Regions from separate parts of the Streptomyces sp. NPDC025784 genome, predicted to be linked through region 2. Evidence: riboswitches for the same ligand, from Rfam matches in the RefSeq annotation. Region 2 holds a riboswitch; each other region holds the start of a gene.
The links. A riboswitch is a leader RNA that binds a small molecule or an ion and turns the genes downstream of it on or off. The one in region 2 is predicted to bind cobalamin.

Region 1: another riboswitch for cobalamin. It lies ahead of ACZ4IF_RS34120 (ribonucleoside-diphosphate reductase subunit alpha); the one in region 2 lies ahead of ACZ4IF_RS30480 (CbtB domain-containing protein).
Region 3: another riboswitch for cobalamin. It lies ahead of nicT (Nickel transporter NicT); the one in region 2 lies ahead of ACZ4IF_RS30480 (CbtB domain-containing protein).

What each region holds. Positions count from the first base shown of each region.
Region 1 is NZ_JBVHMN010000019.1:94,174-99,337, forward strand. It holds gene ACZ4IF_RS34120 (ribonucleoside-diphosphate reductase subunit alpha) at 1-2,214, opposite strand, end outside; cobalamin riboswitch at 2,350-2,488, opposite strand; gene ACZ4IF_RS34125 (GNAT family N-acetyltransferase) at 2,563-3,087, opposite strand; gene mctP (monocarboxylate uptake permease MctP) at 3,335-4,933, opposite strand; gene ACZ4IF_RS34135 (DUF3311 domain-containing protein) at 4,930-5,164, opposite strand, start outside.
Region 2 is NZ_JBVHMN010000015.1:221,759-226,922, forward strand. It holds gene ACZ4IF_RS30465 (oxygenase MpaB family protein) at 1-355, opposite strand, end outside; gene ACZ4IF_RS30470 (acyl-CoA dehydrogenase family protein) at 425-1,606, opposite strand; gene ACZ4IF_RS30475 (CbtA family protein) at 2,078-2,848, opposite strand; gene ACZ4IF_RS30480 (CbtB domain-containing protein) at 2,871-3,092, opposite strand; cobalamin riboswitch at 3,131-3,271, opposite strand; gene ACZ4IF_RS30485 (histidine phosphatase family protein) at 3,417-3,995, shown strand; gene ACZ4IF_RS30490 (four-helix bundle copper-binding protein) at 4,361-4,735, opposite strand; gene ACZ4IF_RS30495 (nuclear transport factor 2 family protein) at 4,829-5,164, opposite strand, start outside.
Region 3 is NZ_JBVHMN010000001.1:1,028,842-1,034,005, forward strand. It holds gene ACZ4IF_RS04455 (single-stranded DNA-binding protein) at 1-108, shown strand, start outside; gene ACZ4IF_RS04460 (Cys-Gln thioester bond-forming surface protein) at 406-1,776, shown strand; cobalamin riboswitch at 2,027-2,230, shown strand; gene nicT (Nickel transporter NicT) at 2,259-3,362, shown strand; gene ACZ4IF_RS04470 (YcnI family copper-binding membrane protein) at 3,456-4,208, opposite strand; gene ACZ4IF_RS04475 (hypothetical protein) at 4,239-4,820, opposite strand; gene ACZ4IF_RS04480 (D-2-hydroxyacid dehydrogenase family protein) at 4,946-5,164, shown strand, end outside.

The DNA.
Region 1 (5,164 bases), on a different contig from region 2:
CTGCTTCCAGGCGTACGCGTACATCGAGGAGAGCTTGCCGATCGTCGGTGTCTCCATGAACAGGTTCAGCGACTGCGACTGGTCCAGGAACGGGGTGCGCGCCGCGGCCATGTCGATCAGGCCGCGCTGCGGGATCTCCCACGCCGTGCGGTACAGCGCCCGGACCTCGGCGGGGATCCACGCGAAGTCCTGCACGGAGCCGCTGGAGTCGCGCAGCGCCTCGCGGGTGCGCGCGTCCCAGACGCCGAGTTCCTTGAGGTCGGCGACCAGGTAGGAGTTGACCTGGAGGAACTCGCCGGAGAGCGTCTCGCGCTTGAACAGGTTGGAGACCTGCGGCTCGATGCACTCGTACACGCCCGCGATGGACGCGATGGTGGCGGTCGGCGCGATGGCCAGCAGCAGCGCGTTGCGCATGCCGACCGCGGCGATGCGTTCCCGCAGCGCCGCCCAGCGCTCCGGCCAGGTCAGCTCGGCGTCGAAGTGGTCGGGGTGCAGCACACCGCGCGCCGTACGGGTCTTCTCCCAGGCCGGCAGCGGGCCGTTGCGCTCGGCGAGGTCCGCGGAGGCCTCGTACGCGGCGAGCATGATGCGCTCGGCGATCCGCGTGGACAGCGCCTTCGCCTCGGCCGAGTCGAAGGGCAGCCGCAGCTTGAAGAAGACGTCCTGGAGGCCCATCGCGCCGAGGCCCACCGGGCGCCACCTGGCGTTGGAACGGCCCGCCTGCTCGGTCGGGTAGAAGTTGATGTCGACGACCCGGTCCAGGAACGTCACGGCCGTGCGGACGGTCTCGTCCAGCCGCTCCCAGTCGATGTCGCCGTTGCCCACGAAGGCACCGAGGTTGACCGAACCGAGGTTGCAGACCGCCGTCTCCCCGTCGTCCGTGACCTCCAGGATCTCGGTGCACAGGTTCGAGGAGTGGACGGTGTGGCCCGGCTCGGCGGTCTGGTTGGCGGCGCGGTTGGCGGCGTCCTTGAAGGTCATCCAGCCGTTGCCGGTCTGCGCGAGGGTGCGCATCATCCGGCCGTACAGATCGCGGGCCGGGATGGTCTTCCGGGCGAGCCCGGCCTCCTCGGCCTTGCGGTAGGCGGCGTCGAACTCGTCGCCCCACAGGTCGACCAGCTCCGGCACGTCGGCCGGGGAGAACAGCGACCAGTCACCGTTCTCGTTCACCCGGCGCATGAACTCGTCCGGGATCCAGTGCGCCAGGTTCAGGTTGTGCGTGCGCCGGGCGTCCTCACCGGTGTTGTCGCGCAGCTCCAGGAACTCCTCGATGTCGGAGTGCCAGGTCTCCAGGTAGACGGCCGCAGCGCCCTTGCGCCGGCCGCCCTGGTTCACCGCGGCGACCGAGGCGTCGAGGGTCTTCAGGAACGGGACGATGCCGTTGGAGTGCCCGTTCGTGCCGCGGATGAGCGAACCGCGCGAGCGGATGCGGGAGTACGACAGCCCGATGCCGCCCGCGTGCTTCGAGAGCCGGGCCACCTGGTGGTAGCGGTCGTAGATGGAGTCGAGCTCGTCCAGCGGGGAGTCGAGGAGGTAGCAGGACGACATCTGCGGGTGCCGCGTACCGGAGTTGAAGAGCGTGGGGGAGGAGGGCAGGTAGTCGAGACGGCTCATCAGCCGGTAGAGCGCGGCGACTTCGTCCACGGAGCGGACGGTGTCGTCCTCGGCGAGACCCGACGCCACCCGGAGCATGAAGTGCTGGGGCGTCTCGATCACCCGGCGGGTGATCGGGTGGCGGAGCAGATAACGGCTGTGCAGGGTGCGCAGACCGAAGTAGCCGAAGCGGTCGTCGCCCTCGACGTCGACGAGCGCGTCGAGGCGGGCCGTGTGCAGGCGGACGAACTCCGCGGTACGGTCCGCGACAAGACCCTCGCGGTGGCCGACGGCGACCGACTCGGAGAAGGACGCGACGCCCTGCGAGGCGGCCTCGGCAGCGATGCTGATCGTCAGCAGCCGGGCGGCCAGCCGCGAGTACGCGGGGTCCTCGGAGATGAGTCCCGCCGCCGCCTCGGTGGCCAGCTCACGCAGCTCCGCCTCGTCGGCCCGGGCGGACCGGCCGCGCAGCGCGGCCGCCGCGACCCGGCCGGGGTCGGCGTCGGGGAGGTCGGCGGTGAGATCGGTCAGGATCCGCAGCAGCGCGGTACCGGGACCGTCCGTCTCCACCGGGGCCTGCTGCGCTGACGCTGAAGCCGGATCGGCTGGCGCGATGGTCACGTGGGGCTCTCCCTCGCTCGGCACGGGGCCTGTCGGGAGGCACGGAGGCACACGGGGGCGCCGGCCGGAGGGCAGCACACCGCGTCCACCGGCCCATTCCGCGAGGCCCGGACGTCGTCGGCACCCGGGCCGGACGGCCGGGGTGCGCTGTCGGCAGGTCCTCGGACTGAAGCCAGCGCGTGCAGGCGGAGACGCGAACACGCACAAGTACACCGTTGCGGGACAGTTCCGGATTCGCACCGGATTCCCCTGCGGCGACAGCGAGCATGAGCATACATCTTGTGCCGGGCTGCGGGACCACCCCCACATGTTGTGTCGTGTCGGCTTCGGAGGGTGGCAGAAGAGCTGTCAGAGCGTCAGTTCGTAGGTGAGCAGCCGGATGTCGTCCAGTTCCGGGATCGGGTTCCAGTCGCGGTCCGGGGTGCGGGTGAAGCCGAGGCGCTCGTAGATCCGGTGGGCGGCGTGCATGGAGTGCTGGGTGGACAGCACGATGCGTACGCAGCCCTCCGTGGCCCGTGCGCGGTCGACGCAGGCGCGGACGAGTGCCTCCCCGGCACCCCGGCCGCGTGCCTCCCGGGCGACCGCGAGCATGCGGATCTCGGCCTCGCCGGGGCGGGCGATGTCGGCCATGGCGCCGCCGCGCGGCACGAAGGTCACCCCACCGAGCAGCCGCTGCGTGCCGGGCGTGGATCCGCGTTCGACCGCGACGAGCACGTCGGCCGCGGCGGCGCGCTTGGCCACGTCCCGCAGCTCTCCCAGGTACGCGTCGCTCTCCCCGAAGTCGAGCAGCCCGTCGCGGAGATAGGCCTGGGCGGTGATCTCGCCGAGGCCCGGGTACTCCTCGGGATGCGCGACGCGGATGACTGTGTCCATGCGCACAGTCTGGGGGAGATCGCGGGGGAGGGCCGCCGAATTCCCGGGGGCGGGGCAGCGGCGCCGGTCGGCCCCGCCGGATCCGGTGGAGTCGTCGGCCCCGGTGGAGTCGACGGACCTCACGGCCCGGGCGGGCCCCCAGGTCCGGGCGGTGGGGCCTGCCGCCGTACGACGGCAGGACGGCGGGCGCGAAAAGACCGCGGCGCCCCCCTGACCGAGGGGCGCCGCGGAGTGTGGAACCGCCGGGTCAGTGGGCCGCCACCGGCAGCTCCACCTCGACCCCCGGGTCGCCCGCGTCCGCCGTGTAGTCCTCGGCGGACGTCTCGTCGACGCCGTCCGGGGCCTTGAACGCACGCAGCGCGAACGTGAGGACGACCGTCACGACCACGTTCAGGGTGAACGCCGTGAAGCCGATGTAGCCGATCTCCCCGATGCCGGGGATCTCCTTGGCGCTGCCGCCGAAGTGCTTCTGCGTCGGCGAGGCCACCCCGTACGCGGCGATCGTGCCGTAGAGCATGCCCACGGCCCAGCCGGCGAGGAGCGCCCAGCGGTGGAACCAGCGTGTGAACAGGCCGCCGACCAGGGCCGGGAAGGTCTGCAGGATCCAGATGCCGCCCAGGAGCTGGAAGTTGATGGCGACCGTCTTGTCCATGGTGAGGACGAAGACCAGCGCGCCCACCTTCACCAGCAGCGAGACCAGCTTGGAGACCTTGGTCTCCTGCTGCGGAGTGGCGTCCGGCTTGATGAAGTCCTTGTAGATGTTGCGCGTGAAGAGGTTCGCGGCGGCGATCGACATGATGGCCGCGGGGACCAGCGCGCCGATGCCGATGGCCGCGAAGGCCACACCCGCGAACCAGTCCGGGAACATGTTCTCGAACAGCTGCGGGATCGCGAGCTGGCCGTTGGTGACCTTCACCCCGGCCGCGATCGCCATGAACCCGAGCAGCGCGAGCAGGCCCAGCATCAGCGAGTACAGCGGGAGGATCGTGGTGTTGCGGCGGATCACCTCGCGGCTGCGGCTGGACAGCGTCGCCGTGATCGAGTGCGGGTACATGAACAGCGCGAGCGCCGAGCCGAGCGCGAGCGTGGCATAGGTCCACTGGCCCGCCTCGGGCGGCACGAGCCCGCCCGCGCCGGCCGCGGTGTACTTGTCACCCGCCGCCTTGAAGATCTCGTCGAATCCGCCCAGCTTGATCGGGATGTAGATGATGGCCACCGCGATCACGATGTAGATCAGGGTGTCCTTCACGAACGCGATCAGGGCCGGGGCGCGCAGGCCCGAGGAGTAGGTGTAGGCGGCCAGCACACCGAAGGCGATGAGCAGCGGAAGGTCCTTGACGAACCAGTTCGTGTTGTCGCCGCCGCCCACGCCCATCACGTCCAGGACGGCCTGGATGCCGACCAGCTGGAGCGCGATGTACGGCATGGTCGCCAGGATGCCGGTGACCGCCACGGCCAGGGACAGGCCCTTGGAGCCGAAGCGGCCGCGCACGAAGTCGGACGTCGTCACGTATCCGTGCTTGTGGGACACCGACCACAGGCGCGGCAGGAAGGTGAAGATCAGCGGGTAGACCAGGATCGTGTACGGCACGGCGAAGAAGCCGGCCGCGCCCGCCGCGTAGATGGCGGCCGGTACGGCCACGAACGTGTACGCGGTGTACAGGTCGCCACCGAGCAGGAACCAGGTGATCCAGGTTCCGAACGACCGTCCGCCCAGTCCCCATTCGTCGAGGCTGTGCTCGTTGTCGGCCTTGCGCCAGCGCGCGGCCAGGAACCCTACGACCGTGACGGCCAGGAAGAAGAAGATGAAGACGCCGAGTGCGACGCCGTTGACGCCGTCCTTCATGCTCCGGCACTCCCCTCGGCGGATGCTTCGGCACCCTCGGCGGAGGCCGGGGCGCCCTTGGTGGAAGTGCGGGTGGCGGCGGAGGCGCGGACCCGCTGGTCACGCCGCCACAGCTGGTACGCGACCATCGTGAGCGCCGTCGAGATGAGCACCCACGCCATCTGGTACCAGTAGAAGAACGGGATGCCTATGAAGGCCGGGTCGGCCTTGGCGTAGGAGCCGACCCACAGC
Region 2 (5,164 bases):
GCTCGTCCGTCAGCCGGAAGCCGGAGCGCCGCAGCACGTGGAGGTAGGAGTCGATCTCGGCGCAGTGCACCCACAGCAGCAGTCCGGGTTCGTCGACCGGGTGGCGCGCCCCCGTGCCGGGATCGGTGGTCGTGAGCATGCTGTGAATCTTTCGTACCCTCGCCCCTGCCTTCTCGGCAGCCTCACCGGTGCCGTACGTCGTCGTGCCGACGAAGTCCGCGGTGCGCATCAGCCGGCCCCAGGCGTCGCGCCGGAAGTCGGAGTTCTGCGTCACCCCGCGCACGACGCGCGGGTGCAGGGCCTGGAGGTACAGCGCGCGGATGCCGGCGACCCACATCATCGGGTCGCCGTGCATCTGCCAGGTCACGGAGCGGGGACCGAAGAGTCCCGGGTCGCCCGGGAACGTGCTCTCCACCGTGTCAGGCTAACGCCGGACCCGGGGCATCCCCAGTCCGATCCACGAGATGATCTCGCGCTGGATCTCGTTGTTGCCGCCGCCGAAGGTGAAGATCACCGCGGAGCGGTAGCCACGTTCGAGCTCGCCGTGCAGGACGGCTCCCGCGGAGCCCTCCTTGAGCACCCCGGGCGCGGCGACGATCTCCATCAGCCAGGCGTACGCGTCGCGGCGCGCCTCGGAGCCGTACACCTTGACCGCGGAGGCGTCCTGCGGGGTGAGGGTGCCCTCCTGGACGGCGTTCACCATCTTCCAGTTGAGCAGTTTCATGGCGTCGAGCCGGGTGTGGGTCTGCGCGAGCCGGCGGCGCACCCACGGGAGGTCGGCGACGCGGCGGCCGTCGGTGAGCTTGGTCTCCATGGTCCAGCGCTGCACGTCGTGCAGGGCCCGGATCGCCATGGTGCCGTGCGCGGCGAGCGTCACGCGTTCATGGTTGAGCTGGTTGGTGATCAGCCGCCATCCCTTGTTCTCCTCGCCGACCCGGCGGGTGACGGGGACCCGGATGTTCTCGTAGTAGCTGGCGGTGGTGTCGTGCGAGGCGAGTGTGTTGATCAGCGTGCACGAGTAGCCGGGGTCGGAGGTCGGCACCAGGAGCATGGTGATGCCCTTGTGGGGCGGCGCGTCGGGGTCGGTGCGGACGGCGAGCCAGACCCAGTCGGCGGTGTCGCCGTTCGTCGTCCAGATCTTCTGCCCGTTCACGACGTAGTCGCCGTCGCCGTCGCGGACCGCCTTCGTCTTCAGCGCGGCGAGGTCGGTGCCGGCGTCGGGCTCGCTGTAGCCGATCGCGAAGTCGATCTCGCCGGAGAGGATCCTGGGCAGGAAGTGGGACTTCTGCTCCTCCGTCCCGAACTGCATGATCGTCGGGCCGACGGTGTTGAGGGCCATCAGGGGCAGGGGCACGCCCGCCTGGGCCGCCTCGTCGAAGAAGATGAACTGTTCCATGGGGGTCAGCCCGCGCCCGCCGTACTCCTCCGGCCATCCGACGCCGAGCCAGCCGTCCGCGCCCAGACGTCGGACGGTCTCGCGGTAGAAGCGCTTCTGCGAGGCGGGATCGGCGTACCGGGCGTAGGCGTTGTCGGGCACCAACTGGGCGAAGTAGTCGCGCAGTTCGGTGCGCAGACGCTGCTGCTCCGGCGTGTATTCGAGATGCACGGCGCCTCCTGTTGCCCGGTGCCCGAGCTGGTTCTCCCGGCTGGTCGGCGCACAGAGTAGAACGTGTTGCAGAACTTGGGAATGCTGATGACGCGTCAGAGGAATTTCCCGTGCTCCCCTTCGGCGACCACCGCCACTCCTTCCCCGGGGCCCGATCACCGGGCCCTGGGGCCTCTCGGCCGATCACCGTCTCTCCGGCGCCTCTTGTCCGATCACCGGGCCCCGGGCCCGTTCGGCACGCACCGCCACCACCACGGCACCGGCGATCATCACCGCGCCGAGCGGGAGGCCGCGTGCCCCCCGTGCCGCCCTTGGCCCGCGCCGCCGACGACAGGGAGATCGACGAGCACTTCGACGTCGGCCTCACGGCGCTGCTGGACGGCTTCGAGCTGCTGATCCGGCCGGCCTGACGTCCGGTGCACGCAGGAGGGCGGCCCCGGTCGAGGACCGGGGCCGCCCTTCCGTCACCGCTCAGTGGGCCACGGGAGTCGCCCCCGCGGTGACCTCCTGTCGGCCTCCGGCGGCCGGCTTAGGCGCCAGCACCCGTTCGGCCAGGAACCCGAAGACGAGCCCGAAGGCGGTCCACAGGGTCAGCTGGATGGCGAGGGCCGCGAGCCGGAACTGCCAGAGCAGGGTGCCCGAGAAGTCCTTCGGAACCTCGTTCACGGCCGGCAGGAACGCGTAGGCGAGACCGATCGTGAGGACGAAGAACGCGCCCCCCGCGATCGTCGCGTTCCAATTGCCCAGGCGCGGCGCGAGGCGCTTGCCCAGGATCACGGTCGCGACGGCCAGCAGCACGCTGAGCACCATCATCAGGAAGTACAGGGTCGTGCGCTTCCCGATGGTGTCGGGATCGCCGACCGACGGCGGGTTGGCCGGGTACTTCAGGAACGGCACGACATAGACCGCGAGCAGGCCCGCCACCGACAGCAGCAGCGCGCTCGCCCGCGGCCCGAAGCGGCCGATCCTGCCGAGCGCGAAGCAGTACGCGAGAGCGGCGATACCGCCGAACGCGACCCCGTAGACGAGGACGCCGGTGGCCAGGCCGCCGGTGGACTGCATCGTGCGGGACACCGCTTCCACGCCGTGCTCGTGCGCGTGGGAGTGCGCCTCTTCGTAGCCGATCGCCGAGTCGACGCGCGGCTCGCCCAGGAAGTAGGCGACGACCAGGGCGAGCAGGCCCGCGGCGAGTCCCGCGAGCATGCCACGCACCAACAGGTTTCTTACGATTGCGGAATTCATCGGCTCGTACGTCCCGTGGTCGTCAGTGGCACGGGAAGCCGAGCAGGTGGCGGGCGTCGTGGACCCACTCGTGGACGTTCTCGCCGGACACGACTGCGGTGGCGCCCTGTTCGGCGCCGACGAAGTAGAGCAGGACCAGCATCAGGATGCCGAAGAAGACCGCCCAGGGGGCGATCGCGCCGATCGGCAGCTTGGCGGGTACCGCGGTGGGTGTGGCGGTCGGCTGAGCGACGGACTGCGCCATGGGGCAGAACCTCCTGGGGAACTCGCGTCCCATTCCGGTGGTGCACTGGACGACAGCCGCGGGTCTGACTTGCCCTGCCCTCACCGCCCCTGGCGAGGGGGGGTCGTGCTGGGCTTACAGTGGCGCGACCGTGCCGGATTTCCACCGGGCTTCCGCCGAGCCGTCGTCGATTTCGACGCGACGGTACCGCGTCGGCGGGTTCCGGCCAAGGGCGCACGGGGGAGCACGGGGTGCGCCCCCACGGACCGGGTGTGCGGCGGATTCCCTTGCCCCATAAGGCTTTTCGGGCCGGCGGACACCACGAGAACCCATGAGAGTGAGGACATGACAAGTCGAGTGATCTTGATCTCAGCCGCGCTGGGCGCCGCACTGCGCGAGGCCCGCTTCGACGACGGACGTCCGCTCGACGCGTCCGGACTGCGGCTCGCGCGGGCGGCTGCGGGACAGCTGCCGGCCGCGGAGCGGCAGTGGGTCTCCCCCGCCGTGCGCTGTCGTGCGACCGCCGACGCTCTCGGTCTCGAAGGCGCCCCGGACGCACCGGAGTTGGCCGGTCTCGACGTGGGCCGCTGGCGCGGTGCGACTTTGGCGGAGGTGAGCGCGCAGGAGCCCGAGGCGGTGGCGGGCTGGCTGGCCGACCCCGGGGCCGCGCCGCACGGCGGCGAGTCGGTACGGGCGTTCTGCGACCGGGTGGCCGGCTGGCTGGACGGCACCGCGCAGGCGTCGGGCCGGACGGTCGCCGTGGTGGAGCCGGAGGTCGTACGGGCCGCGCTGGTGCGGGTTCTGGGTGCGCCGGACGCGGCCTTCTGGCGCGTCGACGTACCGCCCCTGACCGCCACGGAGTTCAGCGGGCGATCGGGGCGCTGGAACGTACGCGCGGGGCGTCCACTGGCGGAGCCGGGCTGATGCGCCGGCCGGAATTCCGGTCGCCGGCCGATGTTCCGGTCGTCCGCCGGAGTCCCAGGCATCCGCCGGAGTTCCCGCCGTCCGCCGGAGTTCCAGGCATCCGCCGGAGTTCCAGGCATCCGCCGGAGTCCCAGGCATCCGCCGGAGTTCCCGCCGCCCGCCGGAGTCCCAGGCATCCGCCGGAGTTCCCGCCGCCCGCCGGAGTCCCAGGCATCCGCCGGAGCGCCGTTCCCGGCCCGGACGTTCCGGTCCCGTCCCGTCGTGCCGCTCCCACCCGCGCCCGGGCGGGCCGGCGGACGGCTTCGCGCGGCGCTCGGCCCACAGCGTCCCGCACGGCGCGCGGCGCCGGACGGCCCCTGCCGCCCTCAGCCCAGGACCGCGAGGAAGTCCGCACACGCCTGCGCGCACGCACGGCACTCCTTCGCCGCGTCCCGCGCACCGTCGTACTCGTCGAAGACGAGGGCGCCCTCCAGGCAGACGTCGCGGCACCATTCCACCTGGGAGCGGACAGCGGCCTCGTCCCGGTGCGTCCCCTCGGACAGCACCAGGCAGGTCGCGTCGCACACTTCCGTGCACTGGATGCCCTTGCGGCGTACGCGATCCTGCTCCTCGGGCCCGTCCGGATCCATGAGGCTCGCGCGCAGCGCACAGACCCTGGCGCACTCGGTGCACGCCTGGGCGCAGGCGAAGCGGTCCTCCAGGAACCGGATGAGCTCCTGCCGGGAAGTCGTCGATGTCACCACGCGCGGGTAGCCGCGCGCCTTCGCGTCAAACCCGTCCGCGGCGTCCGGAACACGGCCCTGTGCGCCCGGTGCACACCGGGCCGCCCGACGTCACGCGCCGGCCGCCTCCTGGGCGATCCGGTCGAACTGGGCTCCCATCGCCTCGGAGAGCGCCTGGGCGGCGGACAGCGGGCGGACCATGACCATGAAGTCGTCGATCTTCCCGTCCTCGTCGAAGTGGAGGAAGTCGCAGCCGGTGATCTTCTTGTCGCCGACCTTCGCCTCGAAGACGAGCGCGTGGTCGCGGCCGTCCGCGCCGCCGATCTCGCGGACGTAGTGGAAGTCGGTGAAGACGCGCGTGACGCCGCGGAGGATGGCCGCGGTGATCGCCTTCCCGGGGTAGGGCTTGAAGGCGACGGGGCTGTGGAAGACGACGTCGTCGGACAG
Region 3 (5,164 bases), on a different contig from region 2:
GCGGGACCGGTCTCGCCGTCGCGGCCTGAACCGAGTTGGGACACCCTCTCACCCGCCTCTCCGGACGCGGCCTCCCAACAGCGGGCCGAACCAGTTGGTGTGACGTGATGTCAGAGACCCACGCGATCTGACCGAAGTGCGCCTTATCGGCGAATTCGAACCGATCCGCCATCGTGGATTTGTCGATAAGCGCAGCTCACAAGCAGGTGAGCGATAACGATTCCGAGTCGGATCGGTTATCGGATGGAATGACCGGGGGGCGTGGTGCGCCGCGTCTTTAGGATGCCGGGCATAGCTCACGGGGCTTCTGATTCTGCTGGCGGGACCTTCCCCCACATCAACGGGTCCTGCGCGAAGGGGAATTCTGTGTTTCGTTCGTTCTCTGCGTCGTTCGCGCGCGGGCGGGTGACAGCCCGTCTCACCGCCGCGACGTTGGTGTCGGGTCTCGTCGCCGCGGGGGCGCTCGCCACCGCCGGCACGGCCGCCGCCGACGAGACCCCGCAGAGCCTCGGTGGCGCGACCGCCACCATCGGCGACCTGAAGACCTACGGCTCCGCCGTCATCCACGATCACGGCGAGGACTCGTGGGTCTCCGCGGGTCTGTTCGAGATGTCCGTCGACGACGGCGGCATGCTGCAGACCTACTGCGTCGACCTCCACAACCCGACCCAGCGGGACGCCAAGTACCAGGAGACGCCCTGGAGCGGCACGTCGCTGGGCGCCAACAAGGACGCGGGCAAGATCCGCTGGATCCTGCAGAACTCCTACCCGCAGGTGAACGACCTCGCGGCCCTCGCCGCGAAGGCCGGCGTCGCAAGCCTCACGGAGAAGGACGCGGCCGCCGGTACGCAGGTGGCCATCTGGCGGTACTCGGACGGCGCCGACGTGGACGCGGCCGACCCCGGCGCGCAGAAGCTCGCGGACTACCTGCAGAAGAGCGCGCGGAACCTTCCCGAGCCCAAGGCCTCGCTGAACCTCACCCCGCCCGCGGTCTCCGGTCATGCCGGCGAGCGGCTCGGCCCGGTCACGGTGCACACCAACGCGGACAGTGTGGCGGTGGCGCCCCCGGCGGACGCCGCAGCCTCCGGCGTGAAGATCGTCGACAAGGACGGCAAGCCGGTGACGTCCGCCGTCGACGGCGGCCACGTCTACTTCGACGTGCCGAAGGACAGCGCGGACGGTTCGGCCGCGCTCACGGTGCAGGCCTCCACGACCGTGCCGGTCGGCCGTGCCTTCACCTCCGAGACCCGCAGCCAGACACAGATCCTCGCGGGCTCCAGCGAGTCGACGGTCTCCGCGACGGCGACCGCCGACTGGGCCGAGAAGGGCGCCATACCGGCTCTGTCCGCCAAGAAGAACTGCGCCGAGGGCGGCGTGGACATCACGGCGGCCAATGAGGGCGACGAGCCGTTCACCTTCGAGCTGATGGGGAGCGAGCACACCATCGGGGCGGACGCGTCCGGGACGGTGACCATTCCGCTCCAGGAGGACCAGGCGTACGACTTCACGATCACCGGTCCGAACGGCTTCCAGAAGCGGTTCAAGGGCGTCCTCGACTGCAAGACCCAGGGCAGCGCGAACGACATCTCGACCCAGACGGTCAGTGAGCCCAGCCCGGCCTCGGTGGGCGGCACGTCCGCCGGCGACAGCGATCTCGCCGAGACCGGCAGTTCGAACGCGACACCCGTCATCGCGGGGATCGCCATCGCCCTCGTCGTCATCGGCGGCGCCGCGGTGGTCCTCGTCCGCCGCAAGAAGTCACCCACGCAGGACTGAGCCGCGCAGGACTGAGCCGCCCGGCACCTCGACGGCTCGACAGCGGCTGACCGTACTCAGGGCGGCTTTGTGAGCCCGTGGCCCCGGCTCACCCCGGGCGCCCGGGCTCACGGGCCTTGCTGAAGGACCGCTCCACCGGCCGGCCGGACGTGTCCCGGCCCCGGGTCGGGCGGTCCCGCGCCGCGGGCAGCCGTTTGTGATCTTCGATACCCGCACGGGCGCCCGGCTTTGCTGCGGGCCCGGGCCACCCCTACGGTTGTCGGGCCGTGGTGTTCGGGAAGACCGGTGACGGCCCCTCAGGGGCCCAGGCCGGAGCGGCCCTCGCCACTGTGATCGGGGAGTTTCCGTCCCGTGCCGCCCTCCTCGGGCGGCGCCACTGGCCGTACGGCCGGGAAGGCAGGGGCGGACGCGCGAACCCGTCAGCCAGGAGACCGGCCACGGCATCTCACGAAGTGATCCACGAGGTGCTGGAGCGTGACCGCATGACCCTGCCCACGCAGTCGTCCCCTTCCCCCGCCACGTTCCGCTGGCGGCGCGAGGACACGGTGCGGACCGCCGTGCTCCTCGCCGTGATCGCGGGCCTGCATGTCGTCGCCTTCGGCGTCCTGTTCCTGCTCGTGGTGCCCGAGCACTACGAGGTCGGGTCCAGGGCCTTCGGCATCGGCCTCGGCGTCACCGCCTACACGCTGGGCATGCGGCACGCCTTCGACGCCGACCACATCGCCGCGATCGACAACACCACCCGGAAGCTGATGGCCGACGGCGAACGACCGGTGTCGGTGGGTTTCTGGTTCGCGCTCGGGCACTCCAGCGTCGTGGTCCTGCTGGCCGCGCTCATCGCCGGAGGCACCCAGCTGGCCGGGCGCATCATGAACGAGGGCTCCAGCACGCATCAGGTGCTCGGTGTCATGGGCACCACGGTCTCCGGGTCGTTCCTCTACCTGATCGCGGCCCTGAATCTGGTGGCGCTCGTCGGCATCCTGCGGGTGTTCAGGGCGATGCGCACGGGCGAGTACGACGAGGCCGAACTCGAACAGCACCTGAATTCACGCGGGTTCATGAATCGCGTCCTCGGCCGGTTCACGAAGTCCATCACCCGGCCGGGACAGATGTATCCGCTGGGCTTCCTGTTCGGCCTGGGCTTCGACACCGCCACCGAGGTCACGCTGATGGTGATGGCGGGCAGCGGCGCCGCGGCCGGGCTGCCCTGGTACGCGATCCTCTGCCTGCCGCTGCTGTTCGCCGCGGGGATGAGCCTGTTCGACACCCTGGACGGCACGTTCATGAACTTCGCCTACCAGTGGGCCTTCTCCAACCCGGTCCGGAAGGTCTTCTACAACCTCACCATCACCGGCCTGTCCATCGCGGTGGCCTTCTTCATCGGCACCATCGAGCTGGTGGGTGTCCTGCACGACAAGCTCGAACTGAGCGATGCGGTGACGGGCTGGACAGCGGGCCTCGACCTGGACAACGTCGGCTACATCATCGTCGGACTGTTCGTCGTCGTCTGGGCGGCGGCCGTGGCGTACTGGCGGCTCGCCAAGGTCGAGCAACGCTGGGCGGTCCGCCCCGCCGACGGGAGCTGACGCCGAGCTGCCGCCCCGCCGGCCGGAACCGGCGGGGCGGCAGCCGCGCAGGGGGCGAGCCCGCGCGTTCCGGTCGCGGGCGCCGCGCGGCGACTAGGAGCGTGCGTTCCGGCCGCGGGCGAGGGCGAACCCTGCGGCGAGCAGCCCGAGGACACCCACGACCAGCCCGGCGACGCCCAGGCCGCGAGCGGTCGAGTCACTGCTCTTGTCGCTCGCCGTCGAGGCCTTGGCCGTCGACTCCGACGCCGGCGCCGACGAGGACGCCGAGGACGACCCCTCACCGGAGCCCGCCCCGCCCGCGCTCTCGGCGGTGAGCGAGAGCAGCGGCGCCGGGCTCTCCGGCTCCTCGCCGCCCTTCGGCGTCTCCTCGATCCAGCGGACCACCTTGCCGTCCGAGTAGGTCTGCAGGGTCTTGAAGGTCAGCTGGTCGGTGTCGTCCGGCAGTTGGCCGAAGGCGACGTCGAAGTCCTGGAACTCGCCGTGCCGGATCCGGCCGCCGGTCCAGGTGATCTCCGAGACGGCGTCGGTGATCGTGCCGTCGTCCGTCTTGATCGGCTTCTTCAGCCTGGTGGTCGTCACCTTGGCGGTCCAGCCCGCCTGCGGAGTGACCAGAACGCCCAGGACCGGGTGGTCGGTGGGCAGGAACACCTGCACCTTCGTGGTGCTGGCGGTGTCCTCCTCATTGGGGACGCGGAAGGTCAGGACACCGTCCGTGGCGCCCTTGGGGTAGCTCTCGGGGTGGACCGTCACATGCGCGAAGGCGGCACCCGCCGCGGTCAGGACTCCGGCGGTGCTCAGGGCGGCGACGACGCCGGCGCGGCGCAGGGTGGTGCTCATCGGGGACATCAGGGGACTCCGTACTGGTGTGGAACGCGGTCAGGTCGTGTACGCGAGCCCGGCCGGCGGTCCCCGACGGGAGACGGCGTGCCGCAGCAGCACCTGCCGCAGCGCACGCGCCCGCACCGGCGCGGGGCGTACGGCACCCCGGCGCGCCGGGGCGGAGCAGGTTTCCGTCCCTACCCGCCACCACGCCACGAGACCCGGGACGAGCGTCACGGCCCACCGCAGCAGGGTCCACAGCGCGGCCTCACCGCGCCGCAGCCACCAGGTCGCCAGCAGGGCCGCGGCCAGATGTGCGGCCGTGGCGTGCGGTGTCATGGCGTGCGTGTGCGTCATGTGCGCCCCGTGCATGGTCATCGCCATGCGCGGCCGGGACGCCTCGAACCCGAAGTGGAGCCCGGCCTGCGCGGCCAGCATCCCGCCGCCGATCCCGAGCAGCGAGCGTTCCCGGCCGCCCAGCAGGCAGGCGGCGACGAAGACGGCGAGGACCCCGGCGGCGTCCGCCCGGAGCGGCGGTGCCTGTCCCGTGGCCAGTCCGTGTCCCCCGGCGGCGAGCAGCACGCACAGCACGGCGAACACCGCCGCGCGCAGGCTCCGTACTGCCGGGGACGCACTCATGGAGCCCAGATACTGCCATGCGGCGGGAGGGACGGTCGTGGCTTCCCGGGAGTCGCCCCGCGTCCGGACGCTCCGGCCCCGACACGGCTCGGATAGGGTCCGGTTGATCCTGGGAGGGACCTGACATGCGACTTCGCTGCGCCGTGCTCGACGACTTCCAGGGAGTCGCGACCGAGGTGGCCGACTGGTCACCGCTCGCCGACGACGTGGAGGTCGTCAGCTTCCGCGAGCGGCCCCGGGCCGCCGGGGGCGGCGAGGCCGCGGCCGAGGACGCGCTGGCGGCGGCGCTGGCGGACTTCGACATCGTCGTCACCCTGCGCGAGCGGGTGCCCTTCCCGGCGTCG